3 regions of the Halobacillus amylolyticus genome follow, and region 3 is predicted to be linked to each of the others. Evidence: riboswitches for the same ligand, from Rfam matches in the RefSeq annotation. Region 3 holds a riboswitch; each other region holds the start of a gene.
What was found. A riboswitch is a leader RNA that binds a small molecule or an ion and turns the genes downstream of it on or off. The one in region 3 is predicted to bind S-adenosylmethionine.
Positions count from the first base shown of each region.

Region 1: linked by a shared signal. The riboswitch ahead of MUO15_RS00875 (methionine biosynthesis PLP-dependent protein) and the one ahead of metK (methionine adenosyltransferase) in region 3 are both predicted to bind S-adenosylmethionine.
Region 2: linked by a shared signal. The riboswitch ahead of MUO15_RS04615 (phosphoadenylyl-sulfate reductase) and the one ahead of metK (methionine adenosyltransferase) in region 3 are both predicted to bind S-adenosylmethionine.

Region 1 is NZ_CP095075.1:155,955-160,297, forward strand. Features, by position in the region: partial or broken gene MUO15_RS00870 (bifunctional homocysteine S-methyltransferase/methylenetetrahydrofolate reductase) at 1-1,226, opposite strand, end outside; gene MUO15_RS00875 (methionine biosynthesis PLP-dependent protein) at 1,349-2,470, opposite strand; SAM riboswitch class I at 2,611-2,718, opposite strand; SAM riboswitch class I at 3,076-3,183, shown strand; gene MUO15_RS00880 (ammonium transporter) at 3,833-4,343, shown strand, end outside.
Region 2 is NZ_CP095075.1:877,212-881,554, reverse strand. Features, by position in the region: gene MUO15_RS04630 (GNAT family N-acetyltransferase) at 1-72, shown strand, start outside; gene MUO15_RS04625 (GNAT family N-acetyltransferase) at 192-737, shown strand; gene MUO15_RS04620 (DinB family protein) at 927-1,397, shown strand; SAM riboswitch class I at 1,556-1,674, shown strand; gene MUO15_RS04615 (phosphoadenylyl-sulfate reductase) at 1,784-2,515, shown strand; gene cobA (uroporphyrinogen-III C-methyltransferase) at 2,582-3,358, shown strand; gene MUO15_RS04605 (sirohydrochlorin chelatase) at 3,377-4,129, shown strand; gene MUO15_RS04600 (uroporphyrinogen-III synthase) at 4,219-4,343, shown strand, end outside.
Region 3 is NZ_CP095075.1:4,025,484-4,029,826, reverse strand. Features, by position in the region: gene MUO15_RS20280 (alpha/beta hydrolase) at 1-63, opposite strand, end outside; gene MUO15_RS20275 (gamma carbonic anhydrase) at 134-649, shown strand; gene metK (methionine adenosyltransferase) at 741-1,937, opposite strand; SAM riboswitch class I at 2,173-2,287, opposite strand; partial or broken gene pckA (phosphoenolpyruvate carboxykinase (ATP)) at 2,724-4,315, shown strand.

The sequences.
Region 1 (4,343 bases), 280 kb from region 3:
CTGTGTGATCCCGAGTGTATGCAGCCCCATCAAATGTGATTGCAGGCCGATTAAGTTTCGGTCACGGCAGGATATATGGACCAAAGGGTTAATGTCGTATTTTTGCTGGATAATTGAGGCGATCGCTGTGTTACAAATTCTTGGGGTGGCCAGCGAATTATCTGCTAATGTAATCGAATCAACTCCAGCTTCTTTGAGCGCCTGGGCCCCTGTAAGTAGCGGTCTGTATTGAGCCGTTTCGGTGGATCAAGCTCAACGATGATCGACGGTCTTTTTGCTGCGATTTCATGAAGGTGGGGCTTAGAGTTACTATTTTCCAGTTGTGTCTGTGGGACATCCTTTTGAATTGGAATGGTCTTGTGCTCAATCGGCTTCTTCCCTTTTACTTCATCCGCAATGGCCGCAATGTGCTCGGGTGTCGTACCGCAACAGCCGCCGATCAATCTAGCCCCTTGTTTGTGAAGGGCCCGGGCGCTATTTTTGAAATAATCAGCCTTGGTTTTGTAGACGAGTCTGCCATCCTGATAAGCTGGTAAACTAGCATTCGGATAAGCAGAGAGGACGGCTTTATTAGGAAGCGGGACATTCTCAAGCGACTGGATCATGTGGTAAGGTCCGAGACGACAATTGACTCCAATTACATCGGCTCCCTCTTTTTCTAACATCGTCAAGGCTTCAGTCAGGGGTGTGCCGTTTTGCAGAACTCCAGGCTCGTGCATAGACACTTGGGTGATTATCGGCAGGTTCGTTTCTTTTCTAGCGATTTGTAACACTGTCGTGAGTTCTTCCAGATCATAAAAGGTCTCTAGTAGAATGGCGTCTACTTTTTCAAATAGCATACAGTAGAGCTGCTCACGGAAACTGCGTTTGATTTCTGTGAGGGATACTGCTTGTTTTTTAATGCCTCGAATACCGCCGATCGTTCCTGCCACATAACAATTTTCTGCTGCTGCTTGTTGGGCAAGTCTGACTGCTGCTGTGTTGATTTCTTTTACTTTGTCTTCTAAACCGTAACGCGCTAATTTAATATAATTGGCGCCGTACGTATTCGTTTGGATGAGATCAGCACCAGCATCTATATATGCTTTATGGACATTGACGACTTCTTTGGCATGGGAAAGATTCAACTCCTCAAAGCATTGGTCGATTCCGTAAGAGTAAAGCAATGTACCCATGGCCCCATCTCCTACTAATGTTTGGTTTTGAAGGGCTTCTTTTAAATTCATGATTATCCTCCTGTCTGTATTTAGGCTTGACTTACTAAAGAGAGCGAGCGGCAATTTGGCTCATGTTACCCTTGAAAAAGAGGTGCTTTTCATCCTTTGGATAAATATTTCTAACGGGCCACTTACGTCCTCGTGCTTTGCTTCCCTCGTAAACTAGTAAGCGCTTTGTCAAGATCCTCCAGCAGATCATCGATATGTTCAATCCCGACTGAAAAGCGCAAAAGCCGGTTGCAAACTCCGTAGCGTTTTCTCGTTTCTTCAGGAATGTCGGCATGAGTTTGGGTCGCTGGGTAGGTGATAAAGCTTTCCACTCCTCCAAGACTCTCTGCAAAGGTAATGACTTTGAGGTTTCTTAAAAAAGGGTCGATACAGTCTTCAGTTTCTAGACGAAACGAAACCATTCCGCCAAGACCAGGGTAAAAGACATGTGTGACAGTTTGATGATTTTCTAAAAAGGAAACGACTTCCTTCGCGTTTCTCTCGTGCTGATTCATTCGTAAAGGCAGAGTTTTCATCCCTCTCATAAGCAGCCATGAATCAAAAGGGGAGAGGACGGCACCAATTGTGTTCTGATAGGTTGCTAATTTTTCACATATATCAGGACCTTTAGCAACAAGTATGCCGGCTAAAACATCATTGTGACCGCCTAAATATTTCGTTGCACTATGAATGACGATATCGGCACCTTCAAGTAAAGGTTGCTGTAGGAGCGGTGTATATAACGTGTTATCTACGAGTAGCAGAAGCTTATATTTTTTCGTGATTTTAGCGATTTCCGAAATATCAGCCACGTGCATAAGTGGGTTTGTAGGTGTTTCGATGTAGACCGCTTTGGTTTTTTCTGTTATATATTGTTCTATATTTGAAAGATTCTGACTATCACAGTATTGGAACTGTAAGCCATATTGACTAGAAAGGTGTTCAAACAAGCGATAACTGCCGCCGTATAAATCTTCCGAAACGAGGACCTCATCTCGGTGTCCGAATAAGGACAGAGCCGTTTGAATCGCTGCCATCCCTGAGCTAAACGCGAAACCTGCCTCACCATATTCGATTTCTGCAACGGAACGTTCAAGAATTGTTCTTGTTGGATTACCCGTTCTTGAGTAGTCAAAGCCAGTTGATTCACCAATACCAGAGTGTTGATAGGCTGTAGAAAGGTAGACTGGTGCACTAATGGCTCCTGTAGAGTCTCCATTGTTTTTGCCGGTATGAACTAATTTCGTTTCAGTATGAGAGGTCATCTTTATTCTCCTTTTATAAAAAGTATTAGAGGATGTTCAAGTCACCGAATGATAAGAAGCTAAACTCCTGAACAACTATGGTTAGATAAAAATAAAAAAAGCCTCCTTAAGAAGAAGACTTTAAAATATCCCAATCCTTCTTCTTATCTTCCAAGTTCATAAAACTTGGTGGAATTAGCACCATGCTGGTCAAACCAGTGGTTGCTGAGGTTTCATCGGGCCAGTCCCTATACCTCTCTTGATAAGTGAATAATATGTAATTTTTTGGTGTTTAGTGTGATTAGTCACCCAATGAAAAACAAGGTGAGAAGGTCGTTCTGTACCTTCAGCATCACCATCAAATGCCCACGAGACCAGCCGTTGTTAGAGATTTTCAACCGATGTTCTATGGTTATTCTCGAAGGTGGTACTTTATGGCAGGTGGGTTGCGAATTACATTACACGAAAAAAATGAAGGAATCAAGGGAATATTAAAAAAACTTATAATTTTTAAACCCGACTAACACACTAAGAATAAAGGGCTAATACGTATTAATTTTTTCCATAAAATCCTTTGACAGTATCTAACACTTGCTGTATATTTTTCGGTAATCAAATAATAATGTTTCTTGTTCAGAGGGGTGGAGGGACTTGGCCCAATGAAACCTCGGCAACAGACTATTCACAGTACTGTGCTAATTCCAGCAAGCCAACTTGTGCTTGATAGATTAGAAGAGTTGTCATTCGGTATTCTAATCCTCTTCTTATTGGTTGTTTAGAAGAGGATTTTTTAATTTAATAATTTGTTACTGACTAGATAACTAGAGGTAGCACTGCCGGATTTAACTTGGTCAGGTGCTGCCTTTTTCGTTGATCTTTAACAATACGTTTAGGAGGGACATCTTATGAAAGATTATGCAATCACTTATGATTTATCCTCCACTAATCCTTTTCCTGATCAAATATCGTTCGAGTTGGCACACGCCCCACACGACGTGCCGTTCTTAACCTGCTCCCAAGTCTCCTCGCCTAGCTACGGGTCTCGACTTGCCCATTTTTCTGATGGAGTCTCATCGTTCTCCTTCCCCACACCTTTCACTTTTTTATAACGAAACCCACCCATTCATCAGCTTGTCTATCTGAGGTCTTTGTACACTGAATCATACGACAAGTTCAAACATAACAAAAATGCCAAATATATTTCTTATAGAAATGCACAAATGTCACTTTTTCAGCGGCCTGCCATATTGGATAGGTCTTTTTTTCTTTTAAAAATTCAATGTTAGATAATCTCACATGTTCATTGTTCGAATATTTAGATACTGATAAATTAGTATTTAACAAACGATGTCAAAAAACATTACACAAAAGGGGAGAACTTTGATGGATGAGATTTTTCTAATGAATAATTTATGGATTGTTATCTGTACAGTTTTGGTGTTATTCATGCAAGGTGGATTTATTTTACTTGAAGCAGGATCTACGAGAATGAAGAACGCTGGTCATATTGCCGGCAAGACAGTTTTTACCATAGGAATTGTATCTATAGTCTTTTGGGCTGTAGGTTACGGGTTAATATACGGGGAGGGAAATGCATTCATAGGCTTTTCGAAATTCTTTTATGGTGATGCGACAACAATGGGCGAAGGGTTGGCAGGTTCTGTAGACTTCTTTTTCCAGCTGGCATTTGCTGCAATTGCTATGACCATTGCCTTTGGTGGTTTTGCAGAACGTGCAAAATTATCCGCTTATGTTATTTTTGCAGTACTATTTTCTATTTTAGTTTATCCTGTTATTGCCCGCTGGATTTGGGGCGGCGGTTGGTTAGCTGAGCATGGGAAACAAGACTTTGCCGGTTCGACTGTGGTTCATTTAACGGGGGCCATGGCCGCCT
Region 2 (4,343 bases), 1.0 Mb from region 3:
AAAATTAGGATGGACTTTGAAAAGCGTACCGTGCTATCAGGGCAAGAGGTACATATTTACTCTGTGTCCTAGTCAAAACAAGCGCTTCATTTGCTGTGCGCATTTTTAAGGAAAGGGTTTCGCCGGGATATTTAACGCGACAGAGATTTAGGTAGGCCAGAATCATTTTTAAATTATGAATGGAGTATATCATGATAATAAACAAACGAGATTTTTACGTTAAGGGGATAAATTATACTGTTAGATCTGCAATCGATAGAGATGCAAAAGAATTGTCCGCACTAAGATTACAGATTGACGGCGAGACCGAAAATTTGGACAGAGAAAAAGGGGAGGCGTTCATAGATATACCGGGATTTGAACAGATTATAAAAACGGACACTGAGCATTCAAGAAACTTATTTTTAGTTGCTGTAGCTCATGATCGGATCGTTGGGTTTTCAAGATGCGAAGGAATTTATTTGAATAGATTTTCTCATAAAGTAGAATTTGGGGTATGCATATTAAAAGATTTTTGGGGATATAGGATTGGGGAAAATCTTTTAAAAGAGTCTGTTTCTTGGGCGGACGCAAATGGCATTAAAAAAATTGCTTTGAATGTTTTAGAAACAAACGATAAAGCCATTAAACTGTATAAAAAGCTTGGCTTTGAAATAGAAGGTGTATTAAAAAAAGACAAAATTCTTTCTGACGGTAAATACTATAATACTATTATTATGGGAAGATTTAAGGAATGAGGCCTTATAAAACAGTCGAGTCCATCAATTTACATAAATAAAAGGATGTTTACATGCTCAAAAATAAAAAGGTTATTATCACAGGAGCAGCCTCCGGAATTGGCAAGGAAATTGTAAACCAATGTTTATAAGAAGGTCTCAAAAATTTATTCGAGTGCACTGAAAAGATAAACAAAAGGACGGGATGAAATGAATTCTATAGAACTAGTGAAGCTAAACTTGACTGAAGTAAGAAGACGAAGTATTAAGGTATGGTCCTCTATTCCATCCGATGTACTACAATGGAGACCTGATGAAGAGGCAATGACCTCCTTAGAGATGATTCGGCACGTATTAGAGAGCGAACACTATTACCATATGGCGATTAAAAATAAAGGCAGCTTAAGCAATTTTGAATCTCCCTTTGATAATGTCCCTTTACAATCTGTTCAGAAGGAATTGGAGTTTGCAGAGCCTTATCGTGAAGCTTTTTTAGAAACGATATCAACTTACAAAGCAGAAGACCTTTCAAATATAAAGATTGATCGCTCTAATGTTGGATACATACGAAGTTTGGGGGACATGCTTTTACGGATTGCCTATCATGAATCGATACATACTGGTCAGTTATTAGACTATTTGAGAACAGCAGGTGTTCCTAGAGCTGATATTTGGGATTAATAATAGATGTAAATAATTGTCTTTATGTCAAAACTTTATGAAACGGTCTTTTTTCAGAAAGTATGAAAAATTAATAATTTTCCTTTAAACCATTGACATTTTTTCTAAAAGGGAATAATATATTTACCAATATCAAATACCACAATTTCACAATTTAATTCTTATCGCGAGAGGTGGAGGGACTGGCCCTTTGAAGCCTCGGCAACGGGTCTGATGGATCATTTATCAGAGACTGTGCCAATTCCAGCGGGTGCATTAGGCACTTGAAAGATAAGAAGATAGGTAGTTATATGTTCGCATCGAACACCTCTCTTCTTACTTTTGCTAAGAAGAGAGGTTTTTTAATGTTAAATTTACGAGCTTGCTTTAGTTAGAAGGAGGAAAATATGAGCAATAACATCGTTTCGTATGAGAATTTCTCTGGTGATCCATTTGAAAGCTGGCACCCTTCGGATGACACAAAAGGCGCTGCCAGTGTATTAGAATGGGCTTATCAGTCTTATGGTGAATCAATCGTCTATGCTTGTAGTTTCGGAGCGGAAGGTATTGTGTTGATTGATTTGATTTCTAAAGTGAAGAAAGATGCAGAAATTGTGTTTCTTGATACAGATGTTCACTTTCCAGAAACTTATGAACTGATCGAAAAAGTGAAGCGGAGATACCCGCAGCTTCACATTCATATTAAGAAACCGGATTTGACTTTAGATGAGCAAGCGAACGAGTATGGTCCAGCATTATGGAAAAAGCAGCCAGGCCAATGTTGTTATATTCGAAAAATCAAGCCGCTTGAGGATGCGCTTAGTGGGGCAACAGCCTGGATTTCAGGGCTGAGGCGAGAACAGTCTCCGAGTCGAAGTCACACTGATTTTGTAAATAAGGATGAACGGTTTCAGTCGATTAAGGTATGCCCCCTAATCTACTGGACATGGGAAGACGTTTGGGATTATATCCGAGTAAATAGCTTGGATTACAATGAATTACATGATCAAAAGTATCCAAGTATCGGTTGCATGCCTTGTACTGAGCCAGTAACTGAACAGGGGGACGATCGTTCTGGGAGATGGCAAGGGTTTAATAAAACAGAATGCGGTCTCCACACTTCAGGAAACCAGTCATAAAAATTAAGTAGATTATTTCTGTAAGCTGATTTAAAAATTCATTGCAACAAGGGGAGGAGGTGGCTTATGAAAAAAGTTTATATCGTCGGTGCAGGACCCGGTGATCCTGATTTAATTACAGTGAAAGGCTTGAAGGCCATTCAGCAGGCGGATGTCATTCTATACGATCGATTGATTAACAAAGACTTACTTGATGAAGCGAGGGACGAAGCTGAACTGATTTATTGCGGTAAGCGTCCGGATAATCATTCTTTAGACCAACAAACCATTAATGGGCTTCTTTGTGACTTTGCCTTACAAGGGAAAACAGTAACCCGCTTAAAAGGCGGGGATCCCTTCGTTTTTGGTAGAGGTGGAGAGGAAGCCGAAGAATTAGCAAAAAGGGATATTCCTTATGAAATCGTCCCTGGGATCTCATCTGGTGTAGCTGCTCCTGCTTATGCTGGTATTCCAGTCACACACCGTAACTATAGTTCGTCTGTAGCCTTCCTATCAGGAGTAAGCAAATTCGGACATGATCAGGAAGAGTATTGGGAGCATGTAGTGAAAAGCATGGACACTTTGTGCATTTATATGGGTGTCAAAAAACTTCCGGAAATTTGCGCGAGACTGATTCGACATGGCCGCGCTCCCAGTACACCGATCGCTCTGGTGGAGTGGGGGACGATGGAACATCAACGTACCGTAACAGGAACACTAGAGGACATTGTAGGGAAGGTCGAGGATCTCGAGAATCCTTCGATGATAGTCGTAGGAGAAGTCGTGAAGCTGAGGGAGCAGCTGCAATGGTTTGAACAGATGAAAGACGAGGAAGAAATGCCTGTTCCTTCTATTGTTGGTTAAAAGGAAGGGGATGGTTACATGCAAGCAGTTTTATATGTAAGCCACGGTAGCCGTGTTGAGAAGGCGCGTAAGGAAGCCGTTTCCTTGATTCAATCCGTCCAGGAGCGTATAGACGTTCCTCTTCAGGAAACCTGTTTTTTAGAACTGGCGGAACCGGATATGGCTCAAGGAATTAAGAATCTCGTCGAGCGAGGAGCCACTAGGGTTGCTATTATCCCCGTCTTATTGTTGAGTGCGGGTCACTACTATACGGATATACCGGAAGAGATTAATCGTGCGAAGCTCCGCCATCCGCACATCCATTTTGTTTATGGAAGAACGATCGGAATCCAGGATCGGGTGATTGATATTTTAGTCCAACGTGTGCAGGAAACAAAGGTGGTCCGCCATTCAGATGCGAACATCTTGCTAGTTGGAAGAGGCAGCCGTCATTCAGAGACCAAAGAATCGATGGAACAAATTGCACATAAATTATGTTCGAAAATGGACGTCGCTAATGTAAATGTCAGCTATTTAGCGGCCTGTTCACCTTCTTTTGATGAAGGATTGCAAACTTCGCTGAAAGAAGGGTGGTCACAAACTTTCGTGATTCCCTACCTTTGGTTTACCGGGCTGCTTATGAGGTCGATGCAGGACAAAATCAATGGGATGCAGGAGAAAAGTCAACAGGTGGTCCTGTGTCAATATCTTGGGAACCATCCTATAATGATCGACGCATTGACTGACCGAGTTCATGAAGCCTTGCAAAATGAGCACAGCTTGAGCCAATGATGAATCATATATGAATGATACATTGCTCCTAAGGCTGAAGTGGTGATCCATAGGAGGAGATGGATATTCCAATGATAGGGGGACGAGGTATGAATGGTTTAGATGGAAAGCAAATTGGAGTGGCTGCTGATCGGAGTGCTGAACCACTAAGCAACTTGATCCACAAAAAAGGCGGTAACCCAGTAGTTTATTCCATCCAAGGGAAACAAACGTT
Region 3 (4,343 bases):
ATATCTACCAATGTGTTCGAATGCTCCATGAACGATAATTATGGAAGCTGGTGTAGAGCTCATTAAGGAAACCCCCCCACAAAAGAATTACACTTTGCTATACTGGTTATATTCATATTATAGGGGGGATAACATGATTTGCGAATATAATGGAAGACTGCCACAAATTGACTCTACCGTATACATAGCTGAGGACGCCGTCATTACAGGGGATGTAACGATCGGCCCCTATTCAAGTGTTTGGTTTAAAACAGTCATACGAGGTGACGTAGCTCCCGTCCGAATCGGAGAAAAGGTAAACATTCAAGATTTAAGCATGCTTCACCAAAGTCCGAATCAACCGCTTATCATTGAAGACGGAGTAACCGTAGGGCATCAAGTGACACTTCACTCTGCCCATGTAAAAAAAGATGCCCTTATTGGAATGGGATCTCTCATTTTAGACGGAGCTGAAATAGGAGAAGAAGCTTTTATTGGAGCGGGTAGTCTTGTGCCTCCCGGAAAAGTGATTCCACCTCGCACATTAGTTTTTGGACGACCTGCTAAAGTGATACGTGAATTAAATGAAGATGACTATAAGGAACTGGATCGCGTTCGAACAACCTACATTGAGAAAGGACAAGTCTATAAAAAACAACAGGCTAAATAAACGGGCTTGATTTTAAAACAAAGAAAACCGTTCTTTATCGCAAAGAACGGTTTTCTTTCCTATCTAGAAACTTGATTTCTTATACTTTTTCTTACTGAAGTCGATTTTTCAACTCTTCAGCCCGGTCTGTTTTTTCCCAAGGGAACTCAACATCCGTACGTCCAAAATGACCGAAAGCAGCTGTTTGTCGATAGATTGGCCGGCGAAGATCAAGCATTTTTATTATGCCGGCAGGACGAAGATCAAACAACTCTCTAACGGCCGCAACAAGCTTCTCCTCTGAAACCTTGCCAGATCCATGTGTATCAATGGAAATCGATACAGGCTGTGCTACACCAATTGCATAAGCTACCTGAACCTCGCAGGAATTAGCTAAGCCTGCAGCTACGATATTTTTCGCAACATAACGGGCTGCATAAGCACCAGAGCGGTCAACCTTTGTTGCATCTTTACCACTAAATGCGCCACCTCCATGACGAGCGTACCCGCCATATGTGTCCACGATAATTTTTCTACCTGTTAAACCAGCATCCCCTTGTGGCCCGCCGATGACGAATCTACCCGTAGGATTAATAAAGTATTTTGTTTTTTCATCAATAAGATGTGCTGGCACAACAGGCTGAATAACATTTTCTTTTAAGTCCTTTTGAATCTGCTCAAGTGTGATCTCCTCAGCATGTTGTGTTGAGATCACAATGGTATCGACACGAACAGGTTGATCCTGATCGTCATATTCAATAGTTACTTGTGTTTTACCGTCAGGACGCAGATAGGAGAGTGTACCATCATTTCGTACATTAGAAAGACGCTTCGATAATTTATGAGCAAGAGAAATCGGTAGCGGCATAAGTTCTTTTGTTTCATTATTTGCATAACCAAACATTAAACCTTGGTCGCCTGCACCGATCGATTCAATTTCTTCATCACTCATTTGACCTTCTCTAGACTCAAGTGCGACATCTACTCCGCCAGCAATGTCAGGAGATTGTTCATCAATGGCTGTTAAAACAGCACACGTATCAGCATCAAATCCGTATTTTGCTCTCGTATATCCAATATCCTTAATAGTTTGACGAACGATTGCAGGAATATCTACATACGTATTTGTACTGATTTCTCCTGAGACAAGTACTAGTCCAGTCGTAACTGTCGTTTCACACGCTACACGTGCATTGGGGTCATTTTTTAAAATTTCGTCTAAAATAGCATCGGAAATCTGATCACAGATTTTGTCAGGATGACCCTCTGTTACAGATTCTGATGTGAATAACCGGCGATTGGCAGTCATTCTCTAAAACTCCTCCTTCTGTTAAGTACAAAAATTATACGGAACTCTTTACCAGTATGAGTAGAAATCGCTATGTTTCTATGATTTCATTAACGTCGATCTTCTATCCATCGCACAATTCACCTTATGTGTACATATAAATATGTACTAACTTTAAAATTGTGTTGGACCATTTCCCAATAAAAAGAAAAAACCCTTCCTACTTAATAAAGAGGAAAGGGGCTGCTTCCTTTCGCTCTTATCGTCCAAGGCATACCAAATTGCCTTGCTCCAGGTTAGCACCATGTCAAAGTGATCTGACGGTTGCCGGGTTTCGCAGGGCCTGTCCCTCCACCGACTCTGGATAAGAGAGTATCCGTTCGAAATAATCGTACCGAAAACAACATTTAATGTCAATTAGTTTACTATGTTTTAAGAAAAGCGTCGAAGCTAGACAGTAGAAAAGCGGAAAGGGGCGCTTAGACCTGAACTAGTGGAAGTTCGGCTAAGATCGGGGAAAGAGGAAGTTCGGCTAAAACGAAACGTCCTGTTTCAACGTCGAACTGGCCCGCGTCCTGCGGGGCCAAGCAGAGCACTGCAGTGAAGTGGTTTTCCTTCACAGAAGTGCTCTGCTTATGTCGCGAGTGTCGAATGTGGCGACTATATATACTGAAGTAGTTTTATAAAATAAAATGAAAGCATTTTCAGGATTAGTATGGTTTATTAAATTGAATGTGCTATACTAATAATCAAATTAAAGCACCTGATGCTTTTTATTAATTTCAGAGTAAAGGCGGGTAGACACATATGAGTGCCATTAACCAAATGTCAGAACTAAATCAACTGTTAGCACAAGAGCACGTCCACCATTTGTCAGTACCACAACTTGTTGAAAAAATACTCTCTCGCAAAGAAGGAACGTTAACCGATCGTGGGGCTGTTCTAGCTACAACGGGCACCTATACTGGTCGGTCTCCTAAGGACAAATTTATTGTGAAAGATCATGTATCTGAATCAGATATACAGTGGGGGAGCACTAACCAGCCCATCAATGAGCAAACATTTATCCGTTTGTACCACAAAGTATTAAAGTATTTAGAAACACGGAATGAACTATATATATTTAAAGGCTATGCCGGGCAGATGAAAAATATCGACTCCCTATCCAAGTGATTAACGAATTCGCCTGGCATAATCTATTTGCCCATCAAATGTTCGTTCGTCCTGATGAACAGGAGCTTTCAAACCATGAGGCTGAATTCACAGTCGTTTCTGCACCTACTTTTAAAGCAGATCCCAATCAAGATGGAACGAATTCAGAAGCGTTTATCATGATTTCCTTCAAGCATAGAATCGTACTGATTGGCGGAACAGAATATGCTGGGGAAATTAAGAAGTCAATTTTCTCAGTCATGAATTACTTGCTTCCTAAGAAAGATATTCTGCCTATGCACTGTTCAGCGAATATTGGCCAAGAAGGTGATGTAGCGCTGTTTTTTGGTTTATCTGGCACAGGAAAAACAACCTTATCAGCAGACCCTGCGCGACGTCTTATCGGCGATGACGAACACGGCTGGTCACATAATGGTGTCGCAAATATTGAAGGTGGCTGCTACGCTAAATGCATTAACTTATCACCCGAAAAGGAACCACAAATATTTGATGCGATTCATTTTGGCTCCGTTTTAGAAAATGTTGTGCTCGATCCAGATTCACAAAAACCTGATTACGACAATACTAGCTTGACTGAAAATACTCGGGCTGCCTACCCGCTGCATCATATTAGTAACACAGTTGAACCAAGCATTGCCGGACATCCAAATGCGATTGTTTTCCTTACTGCTGATGCTACTGGGGTCCTGCCTCCAATAAGCAAATTGACAAAAGAACAAGCCATGTATCACTTCTTAAGTGGATATACAAGTAAACTTGCTGGCACCGAGCGCGGGGTTACTTCCCCACAAGCTACTTTCTCAGCCTGTTTCGGCTCACCATTCCTACCATTAGCACCCTCAGTATATGCAGAAATGCTGGGAGAGAAAATCGATCAATTTGATACAAATGTTTATTTAGTCAATACAGGTTGGACCGGTGGAGCTTACGGTGAAGGACAGAGAATGAAACTTTCTTACACTCGTTCCATGGTTCATGCAGCACTAGAGGGGGAACTTAATTCTGTGGAGACATATACAGATGGAGTATTTGGTTTACAAATCCCACTCCATTGCCCTGGTGTTCCAGACGATGTTCTCATACCAAGAAAAACGTGGAACGACCCTAATGCTTATGACAAGAAAGCACAGGAATTAGCAGCGAAGTTCCACGAAAATTTTAAGCAATTTACACATGCCAGTACGGCTATTAAAGAGGCTGGACCTGCCTCTGGCAGAAATAACTAATGTTTCCTCATTTCCTCAATATAAATAA